Regions from separate parts of the Robertmurraya sp. FSL R5-0851 genome, predicted to be linked through region 3. Evidence: riboswitches for the same ligand, from Rfam matches in the RefSeq annotation. Region 3 holds a riboswitch; each other region holds the start of a gene.
The links. A riboswitch is a leader RNA that binds a small molecule or an ion and turns the genes downstream of it on or off. The one in region 3 is predicted to bind S-adenosylmethionine.

Region 1 (4,218 bases), 2.6 Mb from region 3:
CTTGTTTATAATCATGTAGAGCTTCTTCACTCGGATTTCTTGCAATAAATCCTTGATCCATTTGTCCCACTCCAGTCTTTAAGTTATGTAGTATCACATATGTTAGTATCCTTGAATTGAAACAAATTATTACACAAAAAAACAGATGCCCCTATAAGAGACACCTGTTTTTTCTATTATTCAGATACTGGTACTACAGCACCTTCGTATTTTTCAAGGATAAAGTCTTGGATTTCTTGTGAGTGTAGTACTTCGACTAAAGCTTTGATTGCTTCAGAGTTTTCGTCACCTTTACGAACCGCGATTACGTTCACGTACGGAGACTCTTTGTCTTCGATTGCAATTGAATCTTCAATTGGGTTTAGACCTGCATCGATCGCATAGTTCGAGTTGATAAGTACTGCATCACCTTCATCATTGTTAAAGATTTGTGGTAATAATGATGCTTCGTACTCTGTGTCAAAGTGAAGATTTTTAGGATTTTCTGCGATATCTTCAACTGTTGCTTCTACGTTATTAACGCCTTCTTTAAGAGTGATTAATCCCTCTTTTTCAAGCATAGTTAAAATACGACCGTGGTCTGCAACGGAGCTGCTCATGATGATATGTGCTCCTTCTGGAAGCTCTTCTAAGCTCTTGTACTTTTTAGAGTACACACCCATTGGTTCGATATGGATTCCACCCGCATTAGCAAAATCATAACCATGTTCAGCCATTTGAGACTCAAGGTAAGGAATATGTTGGAAATAGTTTGCATCAAGATCACCAGACTCTAACGCTTGGTTAGGTAGGATATAATCTTGGAATGTTTCAATCTTTAATTCAATTCCTTTTTCCGCTAAAAGTGACTTTGCTTCTTCTAAAATTTCCGCATGTGGTACGTTAGAAGCTCCAACTACTAACTCAGTAGTTTCTGCTGCTTCTTCGCCTTCACCAGCGTTAGACTCATCTTCTTTTGCTGTACCGCAAGCTGCAAGAACTAAAGCAACTGCTAATGATAAAAATAAGCTTAAAAATTTCTTCATTTTTGTCTCTCTCCTATCTTTTGTCTAGTTTTGATGTTATAGAATCTCCAATAAATTGGATAATAAACACAATAATTAAAATGATGACTGTTGCTACCAAGGTGACGTCGCTACGACTTCTTTGGAACCCTTCCAAATACGCAAGGTTACCTAAACCACCCGCACCAATCACACCAGCCATTGCTGTATAACTCACCAAAGCAATAGCCGTAACCGTAATACCAGATACTAAAGCTGGCAGTGATTCAGGAATAAGCACCTTAAAGATAATCGTGCTTGTTTTAGCTCCCATGGATTTAGCCGCTTCAATAACTCCTTTATCAATCTCACGCAATCCGATTTCCACCATTCTCGCGTAAAACGGAGCCGCACCTATAATTAATGCCGGTAAAGCTGCATTTTCACCAATCATCGTATCTAGTATAAGCTTTGTAAAAGGGATAAGAAGAACGATCAATATAATAAAGGGAATCGAGCGGAAGACGTTCACTACAGAACTGATCACTTTATTTACAATTGCATTTTCCCAAATATTACCCTTAGCTGTTAAAAATAATAAAAGTCCTAAAATTAATCCAAGAACAAATGTAATAACAACTGATATAGCTGTCATATAAAGAGTTTCATTCGTTGCCTCAATCATTTTTTCCCAGTTTACGTTTGGTAAAAGTGTCTCAAGCATTCGAAATCACCTCCACTCCAACCTGTTGTGACTCGATATACGCAATGGCCTTTGAAAGCTCTTCTTTTTCCCCATCTAAGTGGATGAAAAGCGTTCCGTAAGATCCATTTTGTGTTTGTGATATTTTCCCTTGCAGGATATTAACAGTCACATGGTAATGACGAATAAGATTGGTAATCAGCGGTTGCTCTGCTGCTTCTCCAACAAAGCCTAATTGAACAACCGTACCGTGCGGGTAAAGTTCTAATAAATGTTCAATCGTTTCCTTCGTTTCTTCAGGCTCTGTTACCTGCTGAACAAATCGTTTCGTAATTTCTTCCTTAGGGTTCTTAAATACATCAAGAACAGGACCGAGTTCAACGACCTTTCCACCTTCCATCACAGCTACACGATGACAAATCTTTCGGATTACGTGCATTTCATGTGTGATAAGGACAATGGTTAATCCTAAACGCTTATTAATATCAACTAATAGCTCTAGAATCGAATCGGTTGTTTGCGGATCAAGTGCAGATGTTGCCTCATCACAAAGAAGAACCTTTGGATTATTAGCAAGTGCTCTTGCAATTCCTACTCTTTGTTTTTGCCCTCCACTCAATTGAGATGGGTAAGCGTCTTCTCTTCCTTCTAATCCAACTAAACGAATAAGCTCGTCCACTCTTTTCATTCTTTGAGCTTTAGGAACTCCTGCAATTTCAAGTGGAAATGCAATATTTTCTCTAACGGTACGAGACCATAACAGATTAAAATGTTGGAAAATCATGCTTATTTCCTGTCTAGCTTTTCGAAGGCTACTACCTTTAATTTTCGATACTTCATTATTTGCTACGATAACAGATCCCACCGTAGGAATTTCTAACCCGTTGAGCATACGAATAAGCGTACTTTTTCCTGCTCCACTATAACCGATTACCCCAAAGATCTCTCCTTCAGTAATTTCTAGGTTTACATTATCAACAGCCGTTACTTTTCCTTGTCTTGAAGAATAAATCTTTTTCACATCTTTTATCGAGATCAAAGGTTTCTCCTCCTTCCATTTCCGATTATTCTGATAAAACTACATGGTATCATGCATCAAGAAAGCTTCATTATAACTTAGGTTCTATCATCCGCACCATTCCTATTCGAATGAGAGCTTTCTATATGAACAAAAAAAACCTTCCTGCATGAGCAGAAAGGCAGAAACAGTCACCTTTCTCTCATCTATCAAAGCAATACGCTTTGTGTGAATTGGCACCATTTCAATAATTTGACGGTTGCCGGGCTTCATAGGGCACATCCCTCCACCTCTCTTGATAAGAGCTTATCAATCTATATGAACTTTTACGTTGTAGTCTTAATCACGAGTGATATCGTATCATGGATAAATTGGAGTGTCAACGATAAAATTCGACAAAAATCTTATTGATTACACATTGCTTGTAAGTGAGGTTTTCCCTGTTGCCAATGTAATCGCTTGCTCTAAGTCTTCAATTAAATCCTCCACATTTTCAATTCCAATCGATAGACGAATTAAATCCTCTGGAACTCCTGCCGCTTTTAACCGCTCTGTGTCTAGCTGTTGATGAGTAGTGCTTGCAGGATGAATAACTAAGCTTTTTGCATCGCCAACATTAGCAACATGTGCCCAAAGCTTTAGACTATTTATAAACGTTGCTCCTGACGCACGGCCTCCGTCAATTCCAAAGACAACGATAGAACCTGCTCCTTTAGGTAAGTATTTCTTCGCAAGCTCAAAGTCTGGATGCTTTTGATTTCCGGGATACATCACCCAATTAACACCTGGATGCGCCTCTAAATACTCTACTACCTTTTCAGTATTTGCCACGTGCTCCTTCATTCTCACGTGCAAAGTTTCTAGACCAAGTGTGAATTGAAAGGCATTTTGAGGGCTTAATGCTGGACCTAAATCACGAAGCAATTGCACTCTAGCTTTTACAATATAAGCTGCAGCACCAATTGCCTCACTATATACAATATCATGATAACTTGCATCAGGAGTTGTAAAACCAGGGAATTTAGACGAATTCCAATCAAACTTTCCGCCATCCACGATGATACCACCAAGAGTAGTCCCATTCCCTAATAACCACTTGGTTGCCGAATGAATGACAATATCTGCACCATGTTCGATTGGTCGGCATAAATAAGGAGTCGCAAAGGTATTATCGATTACAAGCGGAATACCTGCATCATGTGCAATCTTTGTAACCTTTTCGATATCCAAAATACGCAAACTTGGGTTTCCGATGGTCTCGGCAAATACCGCCTTTGTTTTATCTGTAATAGCTTGTTTAAAGTTCTCTGGATTAGTTGAATCCACAAACTTCACTTGAATCCCATATTTAGGGAGAGTTACTGCAAATAAATTATATGTACCACCATATAAATTTGAAGCCGCAACAATTTCATCTCCTGCTTCTGCCAAGTTGAGTATGGCCAGTGTAATTGCTGCCATTCCACTCGAAACGGCAAGCGCTCCGACTCCACCTTCTAATAGGGCCACTCTTT
Region 2 (4,218 bases), 2.3 Mb from region 3:
GCCACCAAATAGCTCATCTGCACCTTCTCCAGATAGAACCACTGTCACGTGCTTACGAGCTTCACGTGCGACAAAATATAAGGGAACACATGCAGGGTCAGCAAGTGGATCGTCCATATGCCACATAATCTTCGGCACTTCATTCATATACTCTTCTGGAGTAATGATATAGCTAATATTTTCTACTCCCAGCTTATCAGCCGTTTCCTTAGCAACGTCAATTTCACTAAACCCATTATGATCAAAACCTACAGAAAATGTCTTAATCGCCGGATGGAATTCTTTTGCAATGGAAGCAATGATCGAAGAGTCAATTCCACCGGAAAGGAAAGAACCAACTGGCACATCACTTCTCATATGAATTTTGACAGAATCAAAAAGAACATCTTTTATTTCCTTTACAAAATCACTCTCTGACTTTCTAACTGGGTGGAAATGAGCCTTCCAATATCGCTTGATTTCCATTTCAGATCCCATTTTCTTTGTAAAGTAGTGTCCTGGTTCTAATTTTGAAATACCTTCTGACATCGTATAAGGCTCGGGAACAAACTGATACGTTAAGTAATACTGTAAAGAATCATAGTTCAATACATCATTTTGTAGAGCAAGTAAAATACTCTTTTTCTCCGATGCAAAGAATGTCTTTTCGCCGTCATCAAAATAGAAGAAAGGCTTAATTCCGAATGGATCACGTGCTCCATAAAGCGTCTTCTCAACCTTATCCCAAATAACAAAAGCAAACATTCCACGAAGCTTCTCAACAGCTTTTTCCTTCAGATGGCTATACAAAGCAATAATTACTTCTGTATCAGAGCTTGTTGCAAAGGTGATTCCTTCTGCCAAAAGCTCTTCTCTTAATTCAACATAGTTATAGATTTCACCGTTAAAAATAATCCAGTATCTTTCGTTTTCAAAATGAAGGGGTTGATGCCCACTTTCTATATCAATAATACTTAAACGACGAAACCCAAATTGAACATGAGAATCGTAGAAATATCCATCATCATCAGGTCCGCGATGCGTAATCACATTATTCATATTTTCAAATTGTTGTTTTTGTCCATCACTAAACACTTGCGATTTGTCATGAACACATCCAATAAAACCACACATGTATGTAACTCACCTACTCCGTTCTTACGAGTTTAATCTTCCATTCAGAAAGAATACCTATTAATACTACCACTAAAATTATCGAATCGCACTGTCAAATTGACCATTTCCTAAAAATTCAAGCTTACTACCCATTGTTTACATCCCTTTTTGCTTCTAAACCACCATACCCTTATAGACGAAAAGAAAAACCGGGAGTTACAAATTTTCTGTAACTCCCGGCTGTTTTTACTATTAAAATTATCTTTCAAGTGCTTCCTTACGAAGCGTGTCAGCTTTATCTGTACGCTCCCATGGAAGATCTACATCTGTACGGCCAAAGTGACCATAAGCAGCAGTTTGCTTATAGATAGGACGTCTTAAATCAAGCATTTTAATGATTCCAGCTGGACGAAGATCGAAGTTATTACGAACTACTTCAATAAGAACTTCTTCACTTACTTCGCTGGTTCCAAAAGTATCAATAGAGATAGATACTGGATGTGCAACACCGATTGCGTAGGCAAGCTGTACTTCCACTTTATCGGCTAGACCTGCAGCAACAAGATTCTTTGCTACATAACGAGCAGCATAAGCAGCTGAACGGTCAACTTTTGTAGGATCCTTACCAGAGAATGCACCGCCACCGTGACGAGCATAACCACCGTACGTATCAACAATAATCTTACGTCCTGTTAACCCAGCATCACCTTGTGGTCCACCGATAACGAAACGACCAGTTGGGTTAATGAAATACTTTGTATTTTCATCAATTAACTCTTCTGGTACAACAGGATTAATAACATACTCTTTAAGATTTCGTTGAATTTGCTCCAATGTTACTTCAGGATGATGCTGTGTTGAAATAACAATGGTATCAATACGAACTGGTTTATTATTTTCATCGTACTCAACTGTAACTTGAGTTTTTCCATCAGGACGAAGGTAAGGAAGAATATCATCCTTACGAACTTCAGTTAATCTTCGAGCTAGTTTATGTGCTAAAGAAATTGGAAGAGGCATAAGCTCTTTTGTTTCATTACAAGCAAAACCAAACATTAATCCTTGGTCTCCTGCTCCAATTGCATCAATTTCTTCATCAGACATGGATCCTTCACGTGCTTCTAGTGCTTGGTCAACACCCATTGCAATATCAGCTGATTGCTCATCAATAGAAGTTAAAACCGCACATGTTTCAGAATCGAAACCATATTTTGCACGAGTGTACCCAATTTCCTTAATTGTTTCGCGAACAATCTTTGGAATATCTACGTATGTAGAGGTTGTAATTTCCCCAGCAACTAATACTAACCCTGTAGTTACTGACGTTTCAGCAGCAACACGAGCATTTGCGTCTTTTGCTAAAATAGCATCTAAAATTGAGTCTGAAATTTGGTCACTGATCTTATCCGGATGACCTTCTGTAACTGACTCGGATGTAAATAAACGACGTTTTTTTGACATCTCCTGACCTCCTATTTTATTTATACTTGAGAAAAAGGTATGTTTATCATATCAACATAAACAAAACCTTCCATTTGATACGGAACTCATTCCCTAAGTAGTATGAAATAAACATGCCATTTTTATTATGAAGGTTTGAAAAATTACCCCCCGCAATAAAAACTTTATGCAAAATAAAAAACCTTCCCTGCTTGAGGAAAGGGTGATAGCAAAGTAATTTGCGCCTTTCGCTCTTATCGTTCAAGGACTAAAATCCTTGCCTCAGGTTAGCACCTTCTCTTTTATATTAATTACAGTTATCGTAATTAATTATTAAAGCAGGTTGCTGGGTTTCATAGGGCCTGTCCCTCCACCAGCTCGGGATAAGAGAGTATCCGTTCAATGTAGAATAATACCGTACTTCGTCAAATACTGTCAACATCTTTATGAAAAATAGTTGGTTCAATTCTTCAAATAATGAGCAACTATTATCTTCACATTTCCATATCCCTCAAGTACCTTCCCATCTGGAAGAATAATATGACACTTAGCATCATATAACGCGATTGTTCCCATTTGAATTTGTCCCTTCTTTTAATAGTATAGACTATTGACTGCGATCCATCGTTTTATGAAATAAAAAGGCTTAAAAATAGGTCGAATACGATGTTTTTTCTTGCACCCTCTAATATTTTTTCAAATAGTATAGACTAATTAAGTTAATGTGTTATACTAATTAAAAATAACAAATAAAGGTAGGTAGTCATCAGATGAACTCTGTCCGTATTTCTAACCAATTAAGTGAATTGTTAGCCTCTGGTCATGTGCATGTGCAACTATCTGTACCACAATTAGTTGAAAAGGTTCTTACTAGAAACGAAGGAGTCTTAACTTCGACAGGAGCTGTTCGAGCAACAACAGGAAAGTATACTGGTCGGTCTCCTAAAGACAAATTCATCGTTGAAGAAGCTTCAACAAAGGACAAGATTGACTGGGGAGCAGTTAACCAACCAATCTCTCCAGAAGTATTCGAACGTTTATATAATAAAGTACTAGGTTACTTGAAAGATAGAGATGAGCTGTTTGTTTTCAAAGGGTTTGCTGGTGCAGATAAGAAGCATCGCCTACCCATACAAGTGATAAATGAGTTCGCATGGCATAATCTATTTGCCCACCAGTTATTCATTAGACCAACAGCAGAAGAGCTTTTGACTCATGAAGAACAATTCACAGTCATCTCCGCTCCAAACTTTAAAGCTGACCCTATGATTGATGGAACGAAATCAGAGACTTTTATCATTGTCTCTTTTGAAAGAAAGACCGTATTAATCGGCGGCACAGAATATGCAGGAGAGATGAAGAAGTCCATTTTCTCCATCATGAACTACTTACTGCCTGAAAATAATATTCTCCCAATGCACTGCTCAGCAAATGTCGGCGTTGAAGGCGATGTTGCTTTATTCTTCGGCTTATCAGGAACAGGGAAAACGACCTTATCAGCTGATGCAAATCGACGCCTAATCGGAGATGATGAACACGGCTGGTCAGCTAATGGTGTTTTTAATATCGAAGGAGGCTGCTACGCAAAGTGCATTAACCTTTCAAGAGAAAAAGAGCCTCAAATCTTTGACGCCATTCATTTCGGATCTGTATTAGAGAACGTCGTGCTGAATAAGGAAACAC
Region 3 (4,218 bases):
TAAGTGAACATGGTAGCTACGGATACCCAGAAGTATTTTTAACTAGTGAAAATCAAAAAGTTTCTTCATAATTAATAAGGAGAGCCTCATTTTATGGGGCTTTCCTTATCTACTTAAAGGGCGTGTAAGAATTGAGTTCATATGAGTCAATAAAATTATGGAAAGAAACTCATGTTGAAGAGTATATATCCAATTCAGAATCTTTAAATGAATTCCACGACGAGATTATGATGAAGGTATTTAAGACTGCAAGTGCCCGAATGAATATTGAACCTCCATGTGCTTTTGTATGGTTTATTACTGGTAGCGGGGGACGATTTGAACAAGGATTAATAAGTGACCAAGATCATGGGATTATTTTTCAAGATGATAGTCCAGAGGCAGGTAATTATTTTAGTGAGTTAGGTAAGGAATTATCAATGGGATTACAAATAGTTGGATACCCATTGTGCGATGGTAAGGTAATGAGTTCAAACCCATTATGGTGTCAAACGGCTGTTAGTTGGAATAAACAGGTGGTAAATTGGATGGAGGAGAGCAGTTGGGTGTCGATTCGCAATTTGCAGATTTTCTATGATGCTAGGAAACTTGTAGGTAAGCATGAACTTCTATTCGATCTTAAAAACATTATCCACGAATACAGTCGATCCCATCCTCAATTTTTAGGACGATTATTAGAAAATGTAAAACATGTTAAAAAGACGATTGGTCCACTAGGACAGATCATTGTTGAGGAGAAGGGAATACATGCTGGAGCTATTGATTTGAAGTATTCTGCTTTTATACCATATGTGAATGCAGTTCGGCTATTAGCATGGAAAGAAGGGATAACCGAGACTAGTACAATAGGTAGATTAAAAGAGCTTAATAAATTAGGGTATGAGGAGTTATCTCATTATCAGGAGAACTATTCGCAGCTTCTTCAGTTTCGCTTAGAACACCTTTCTTCTACAGCTTCATATGATGATTCCCACTACTTGTATGTAAAAAAACTTACGAAAGACAATCAAAAACTAATTAAAAAGATACTGAAAGATGGAAAGAAGCTGCAGCAATACGTTCAGAGAATGATTGAAAAGGGTGGAAATCATGGCGTTTGAACCATTTATTCATTTTGTGAGAGGAATCCAGGGGAAACTGGGGACAAATGTATATAGTGGCTTACAGGGACAAAACGGTCAGCATGTTGCCTTTTTGCGTCAGATGCAAAAAGAATTAAATTCAGACAATGCCTTACTGATTCCGTTGTCGGAGTTAGAGGTGACAGTTTTTGACCTTGAAACAACAGGTTTCTTTCCTGAAAAAGGGGATGAAATTTTGTCTATTGGTGCTATAAAGACAAAAGGAGCGCATGTGAAAGAAGCTGATTCCTTTTATTCTTTAGTTCAATACGATAAAGAACTTCCGATCCTGGTGAAAGAGTTAACAGGGCTTTCAGAAGAGGAACTAAGGAGTGCGCCTCCTTTGTCAAATGTTCTACTGGATTTTTATCACTTTGCTAGAGGAACGCCACTTGTTGCACACCATTCAAATCATGAAAAAAACTTCTTGCAAGCAGCGAATTGGAAACAATTCAAAGCTCCTCAAAAACATCGCATCATTGATACGTCATTCCTATCAAGAATTGCCGATCCAGAATTAACTCAAAACAAGCTTGAGGATATTTGCGAGCGGTATGGGATAGAAGTAGTGGATAGACATCATGCGCTGGGAGATGCTAAATTGACCGCTGTACTGTGGTGTATTTTTATTGAAAACGTTCAGGAAAAGGGATATGAGACTCTTCAAGATATATATAATCTTATGGCAAAATTGTAAGATACTATAATTCTTTCTTTACTTATTAAAAAAGTTTGTGCTATTATTATCCATAAATGAACTGAATATTGGATTTCTTATCCAGAGTGGTGGAGGGGCTGGCCCGATGATACCCGGCAACCGATTTTCTTTTTATAGAAAACACGGTGCCAATTCCTGCAAAGCAATCGTGCTTTGACAGATAAGAAGAGATGATAACCATAAACCCTCTTCTTTAGAAGAGGGTTTTTTATTTTATCAGAGGAGGAAAACATGATGGAAACGGTGAAAGTTGTTCTTTTAGGGTTTGGTACGGTTGGATCAGGTGTGTATGATTCCATCCTTCATACACATCAGGAGAAGCTGGAACATGTTATTGGTAAGAAGGTTGAAATTGTCGGTATATTAGTGAAGTCGGAAAAGGAACGGCAACTTCCTCGAAATATTATTGTAACTACAAAGATTGACGAAATCTTAGCTCTCCCCAAAATAGACTATGTGTTCGAAGCGATTGTTGGTATTGAACCAGCGTATTCCTATACAAAGTTATTTTTAGATCGGGGCTGTCATGTGATAAGTGCAAACAAGGAATTGCTTGCCAATCGTGGTGAGGAGCTCACGGATTATGCTTTAAATAAAGGTAAGTTTTTAACTTTTGAGGCAGCTGTTGCAGGAGGGATTCCTTTACTTAGAACGATTATTCAGCTTCTTCAAGTGAATGGAATTTTAGTTCTAGAGGGTATATTAAATGGAACGAGTAACTACATTCTATCGAAAATGAGAAATGAGAAATTGAGCTTTGGAGAATGCCTGCAAGAGGCACAGCAACTCGGATACGCAGAGGCTAATCCGGAAAGTGATATTTCTGGTAGAGATGCTTTCTATAAGCAAATGATTTTAAGTAGTTTAATCTACCATGAGCAACCCGACTGGGAAAAGGTTGAAAGAATTGGGATTGAACAAGTCGCTTTAGAAGATCTAGCCTTAGGTGAGGTACATGGATTAAGGCTAAAGCTGCTGGCCTCTTTGAAAAGAGTGGACGAGGGAATCAAGGCAACCGTAAAGCCTACGTTTGTAAGCTCTGAACATCCTCTTTACAATGTGGAGGGGGTAGACAATGGCATAGTTATAAAAACGGATTTGGTTGGAACTCTTATGCTTCAAGGACCAGGAGCTGGTTCAAAGGCTACTGCAAGTGCTATGATTGAAGATTTGGTACAAATTGAACAACAAAAACAGCCCTTGCAAAAAGTACATCGATATAGCTATCAAAATCAAAATGAAAAGGAGAATAATGCAAGTATTCAATTAGCTGTATTTCCACTGCAAAACAAGGAGGAATGGCTACGCTTAAAAGCGGTTATAAATGAAAATTCAAAGCATGTAAATATACTTCAAGAAGTGGTTAAAGAGCTTGGTGGTAGTATATACGGAAGTTTCTTATACGAAGGTGAGCTAGAGAGTGTGAAGCTACCTGTCTTATTTAAACGTTACCCTGTATCACCTATCGGTCTAAAAAGAGATCAATTGAATGTAGTTAATAGTTTCTAGGGAAGACGCATAATGATTGCGTCTTTTTTTGTATTGTAAAGCTCCATAGGGCAAATAATATGTTTGCTATGGAGGTGTAGTATGAGAAAACTTTTAATCTTGTTTGGAGTTATTATGCTTATCTTTGGTGTTGTTATCTATACATTAACAAATGTTTCCTTTGATTACGCATTTGTTCCGGAAGCAGAGGATGTAAGAAAATCAGAAAAGAAATCGAAAATAGCTTCTGTGTCAAACGGGGAGGAGATGGGGACATCAGAACAGATTGAGTTAGGACGAAAATTATTTTATGAGGAGACCTTTGGGAATGAAGTGTTTTTTTTCAGATATTTTAGGAATGTTTAATGGGGCCTTAACCTTAGGTAATATAGGAAAGGCAATCTTAAAATTAAATGAGGAAAGTACGAATAATCTTCAGGTCGAAGCGTATAAAGATTTTTCTGCTGGTGATTTTCACATAAAAAAGGTGACTTAATTGATACATGTCTTGATGTGGCTAAAGGGGCTAAAACACCGGTTGGTATTAAGGTTGTATTTGATGAAGGAAGATTAAAAGCTGGAGTAAGCTGTGCTGCCTGTCACGCCACTGTTGATGCTAAAGGGAAAATTATGGAGGGTGTCCCCAATACGGATTTGCAAATTGGTCTTGCGCTTGCCATGGGAACTAATACCGCTTCCTATTTTACTCATACAGAATTAGAGGATATTAAAGACTATATTAGTCAAAGTTCAACACAAATAGAAACATCAACAGGTGGGAAAGAATTCTTACCTGATATTGAAAAGTTTGAGAAATTCGTGGATGCAGAGATTATCAAATGGCCCACAGGCAGTAATGACACGACCATTGATTTACATAATAATCCTGTT
Region 4 (4,218 bases), 2.8 Mb from region 3:
GATTTGGTGTGTCATGGCAACTAAATCTTCCTTTGTGAAGTAACTTTTATAGGGAGGAAACAACATGGCAATTGGTAAACTGAATCCTAAGGTTGATGATTATTTAAGTCAAGCTAAAAAATGGAGGGAAGAATCTGAGAGGTTAAGACATATTGTTCTTGACTGTGATCTGACCGAAGAATATAAATGGATGCATCCTTGTTACACGTTTGAGAAGAAAAATGTCGTATTAATCCATGGATTTAAAGAATATTGTGCACTTCTGTTTCACAAAGGTGCCTTATTAAAGGATCCCCATGGAATTCTTGTCCAACAAACCGAGAATGTACAGGCGGCACGCCAGATTCGATTCACTCATCTTCAAGAAATAATTGAACTAGAACCTATTTTGAAAGAATACATTCTTGAAGCCATTGAAGTGGAAAAAGCCGGTTTAGAAGTAACTTTAAAAAAGGATACAGAATTCATTATTCCAGAAGAACTTCAAGAAAAATTCGATGAGTCACCAGACTTAAAAGCTGCTTTTGAAGCATTGACGCCGGGACGGCAAAGAGCATATATTCTTTATTTTTCTCAACCCAAACAATCCAAAACTCGAGTGTCAAGGGTTGAAAATTGTATGGAGAGAATTCTAAGCGGAAAGGGATTAAAGGATTGCACTTGTGGACTTTCTAAAAAAATGCCTTCCTGTGATGGCTCGCACAAGAACATTCGATAGAAAAATATGATAAAAGTAAGGAAGGAAGTTCAAAGCTATGGATATTGAAACAGTGATGCAAGAGCTTGAAGCCCTAGGCAAGGAACGAATGAAAAAAATGTACATATCCAATGGTGCGCACGAGCCACTTTTTGGCGTGGCTACAGGTGCTATGAAACCAATCGCAAAGAAAATAAAAATCAACCAAGATTTAGCTGACGAGCTTTATGCCACAGGTAATTACGATGCCATGTATTTTGCAGGCATTATTGCTGACCCAAAAGCTATGACTGAAGCAGATTATGATCGTTGGATTGATGGAGCGTATTTTTATATGCTGTCCGATTATGTGGTGGCAGTCACTTTATCAGAGTCCGATATTGCACAAGACGTTGCAGATAAATGGATTGCAAGTGGTGACGAATTGAAAATGTCGGCTGGATGGAGTTGCTATTGCTGGCTTTTAGGGAATCGAAAAGATAAAGAATTTTCCGAAAGCAAGATTTCCAATATGCTGGATATGGTGAAAAATTCGATTCATGATTCGCCGGAACGAACCAAATCTGCTATGAATAATTTCGTATACACGGTGGCGATTTCCTATTTGCCGCAACATGAAAAGGCAGTCGAGGTCTCAAAGGAAATAGGAATCGTAGAAGTCAAACGAGACAATAAAAAAAGCAGTTTCTTAAACGCTTACGAAAGTATTCAAAAAGAAATGGATAGAGGGAAGCTTGGTTTCAAACGTAAATATGTACGATGTTAAAAAATAGTTTTGTATCGGGATGCTGATCTAGAAATTACGTGGGAATAATATTTCTATTAAAAATATTTAGAAAATACTATTGACAATTTGTTAATAGAATATTAAATTAAGTTTTATACTTTATTAAAGTAAATGAATAAAATACGTTCTCTTATCAAGAGTGGCAGAGGGACTGGCCCTGTGACGCCCAGCAACCGTTCCGAATGGAATTGGTGCTAAATCCTGCAAAACAAGATTTTGTTTTGAGAGATAAGAGAGGAGTAGTCCTTATTTTGTGATGAAACCTCTCTTTTCTGGAGAGGTTTTTTATATTGGCTATTTTCGTAAAGTTTGTTGTTTTGGAAAAATCCCAAAAGCCGGATTTTTCCCCGAATAACTCTGGGTTTATTGGTCTATTTGGAGAGTAGCTCTTTTCTAAGGATGAAAACATTCTGATTAGCTGTTGAAACATATATTTAATTTCCTGAAAAATGTGTATGTAGAAACAATGTTTTAGAAAAGAGCCTTTATATTTTATAAAAACTCTCCTAAGAGCAACGTTGGTAAGAAGACATAAAAAACAAAAAGGGGAGAAAGAATCATGAAGAGGAACTTTTTAAAAAGTGCATTTGTATCAGCTATCGCTGCAACACTTTTGCTTACAGGCTGTGCAACAGGGGGAGAAACAAAGGAAGCAACAGGATCGAACACACTGATTGAAGGTGTACCTGAGCGCTTTGCAAATGGAGACCAACCAAAAATCAAAGTAATTCGTAAAATTGGTGGGGACGACCACACAGCACAGTTCTTAGCAGGTGCAAAGCAAGAAGGGGAAGCACTAGGATTTCAAGTGGATGTATTTACGGCAAATGGAGATACAGCGAAATTTCATGATGCGATTAACCAAGCGTTAAATCAAGATTATGATGGATTTATTATTTCTCACGGTGATGATGATGCTACCGTTAATGACATACAGAAAATTGTTGATGCTGGAAAAAGCGTAGTGGCATTTGACTCGAATGCAAATTTAACAAGTGTTGACGGTGTTACTCTTGTGTCACAAGATGATGAAGCACTAGCTACTCTATCATTGGATCAATTAGTAAAAGAAACAAAAGGGGAAGCCAATATTGCATACCTATGGGTGGACGGATTCCCACCAATGGTTAGACGAAATAAAGTGTATGAAGAGGTTCTAGCAAATAATCCTGGCATTAAAGAAGTGGAGCGCTTTGGCGTAGCAGCAGCTGATACTAGTGTTCAAACCCAAAATGCGGTTGCTGCAATGTTGAATAAATACCCTAAGGGTGAACTTGATGCGATTTTTGCCACTTGGGATGCTTTTGCCATCGGTGCGGCTCGCGCGTTAAAAGAAGCTGGCAGAGAAGAAGTTAAAATCTATGGAATCGATGTTTCAAATGCTGATTTGCAGGAAATCCAAAGAGAAGGTAGCGCTTGGAGATATACGGCAGCTGTTGATCCTAAGTTGATTGGTTCAGTAAATATGAGAATACTAGCAAAGAAATTAGCAGGCGAGGAAACACCACAAACGTATGATTTGGAAGCTTCACTTATCTCTCAAGAAGATCTTCAAAAATCAAAAGATCCTGTAAATATGGTCAATCTAAATGAAATCATTGAAGGATGGGGTCAATCAACAGAATTTGAGGAAGATTGGATGAAGACGCTGAGGGAACACTATAAGAAGTAAGGGACTTATTGATAGACACTCTCTTTTTCACTAGATAAAGAGAGTGTTTCTTTGAAAGGACGGTGACATCATGACCACTTTAGAGATGAAAAATGTGTCAATTGAATTTCCGGGTGTAAAAGCATTAAATAGGGTGGATTTTTCAGTTAAAAGCGGGAAAACTCATGCCTTAATTGGAGCCAATGGTGCTGGGAAGTCAACCTTGATGAAGGTTCTTTCAGGGGCATATGATCACTATACTGGTGAAATCACATTGGATGGACAATCTATGACCATTCGTTCGCCCAAAAGTGCCATGGACTCAGGAATTCAAATTGTATATCAGGAAGTGGATACAGCTCTGATTCCCTATTTAACGGTTGCGGAAAATATCATGTTAATGGACACAGTACACAACATGGGAAAGAAGCAATGGGTTAATTGGAAAAGCTTGCATTCTAGAGCGGCCACCATCCTATCAGAAATGAATTTGTCTCTTCCAACTAAAAAACTAGTAAGTGAATTAACATTAGCAGAAAAACAAATGGTCTTAATCGCCAGAGCGGTGTCAAAAGAATGTAGATTCCTCATCTTAGATGAGCCGACAGCACCTCTTAGTCATACGGAGACAAATGAGTTATTTCGTATCGTACAAGAATTAAAGAACCGTGATGTTGGAGTTATTTTCATCTCACATCGACTTCCAGAGATTTTTGAGATTTGTGATGATATTACGATTATGAGAAATGGGGAAGTAGTCGAGAGACAGAGGATTTCGGATACTAACCAAAACAAAGTAGTGGAGCATATGCTTGGTCAAAAACTCGGTGACCAGTTTCCTGATAAATTCATGACCATTGGAGACACATTCCTTGAGGTAAAAGGACTTACAGATAAAGATAAGATTAAAGATTTTAGCATGAACGTCAAAGCAGGGGAGATTGTGGGAATTGCTGGACTTGTAGGTGCCGGTAAGACCGAGTTCTGTAAAGCTTTGTTCGGGGTTGAAGGCAAATTAGTGGCAGGAGAAGTCAAGGTTAACGGAAAAAGAGTTAATGTTAAAAACCCGTATGAAGCGGTTAA

Region 1: it holds a riboswitch for S-adenosylmethionine, as region 3 does, so the genes downstream of both, MKX65_RS20240 (methionine ABC transporter ATP-binding protein) here and MKX65_RS06895 (homoserine dehydrogenase) in region 3, are expected to answer to the same signal.
Region 2: it holds a riboswitch for S-adenosylmethionine, as region 3 does, so the genes downstream of both, metK (methionine adenosyltransferase) here and MKX65_RS06895 (homoserine dehydrogenase) in region 3, are expected to answer to the same signal.
Region 4: it holds a riboswitch for S-adenosylmethionine, as region 3 does, so the genes downstream of both, MKX65_RS20975 (sugar ABC transporter substrate-binding protein) here and MKX65_RS06895 (homoserine dehydrogenase) in region 3, are expected to answer to the same signal.

What each region holds. Positions count from the first base shown of each region.
Region 1 is NZ_JBBOOE010000001.1:3,940,873-3,945,090, forward strand. It holds gene MKX65_RS20225 (carboxymuconolactone decarboxylase family protein) at 1-61, opposite strand, end outside; gene MKX65_RS20230 (MetQ/NlpA family ABC transporter substrate-binding protein) at 177-1,025, opposite strand; gene MKX65_RS20235 (ABC transporter permease subunit) at 1,039-1,707, opposite strand; gene MKX65_RS20240 (methionine ABC transporter ATP-binding protein) at 1,700-2,725, opposite strand; SAM riboswitch class I at 2,904-3,009, opposite strand; gene MKX65_RS20245 (aminotransferase class I/II-fold pyridoxal phosphate-dependent enzyme) at 3,116-4,218, opposite strand, start outside.
Region 2 is NZ_JBBOOE010000001.1:3,593,083-3,597,300, forward strand. It holds gene asnB (asparagine synthase (glutamine-hydrolyzing)) at 1-1,113, opposite strand, end outside; gene metK (methionine adenosyltransferase) at 1,354-2,556, opposite strand; SAM riboswitch class I at 2,787-2,925, opposite strand; gene pckA (phosphoenolpyruvate carboxykinase (ATP)) at 3,306-4,218, shown strand, end outside.
Region 3 is NZ_JBBOOE010000001.1:1,326,925-1,331,142, forward strand. It holds gene MKX65_RS06880 (ammonium transporter) at 1-71, shown strand, start outside; gene MKX65_RS06885 (DUF294 nucleotidyltransferase-like domain-containing protein) at 132-1,100, shown strand; gene MKX65_RS06890 (exonuclease domain-containing protein) at 1,090-1,818, shown strand; SAM riboswitch class I at 1,893-2,006, shown strand; gene MKX65_RS06895 (homoserine dehydrogenase) at 2,074-3,348, shown strand; gene MKX65_RS06900 (hypothetical protein) at 3,430-3,693, shown strand; gene MKX65_RS06905 (hypothetical protein) at 3,841-4,218, shown strand, end outside.
Region 4 is NZ_JBBOOE010000001.1:4,101,365-4,105,582, reverse strand. It holds gene MKX65_RS20990 (VOC family protein) at 1-38, shown strand, start outside; gene MKX65_RS20985 (DUF1801 domain-containing protein) at 65-718, shown strand; gene MKX65_RS20980 (DNA alkylation repair protein) at 756-1,463, shown strand; SAM riboswitch class I at 1,612-1,719, shown strand; gene MKX65_RS20975 (sugar ABC transporter substrate-binding protein) at 2,044-3,156, shown strand; gene MKX65_RS20970 (sugar ABC transporter ATP-binding protein) at 3,227-4,218, shown strand, end outside.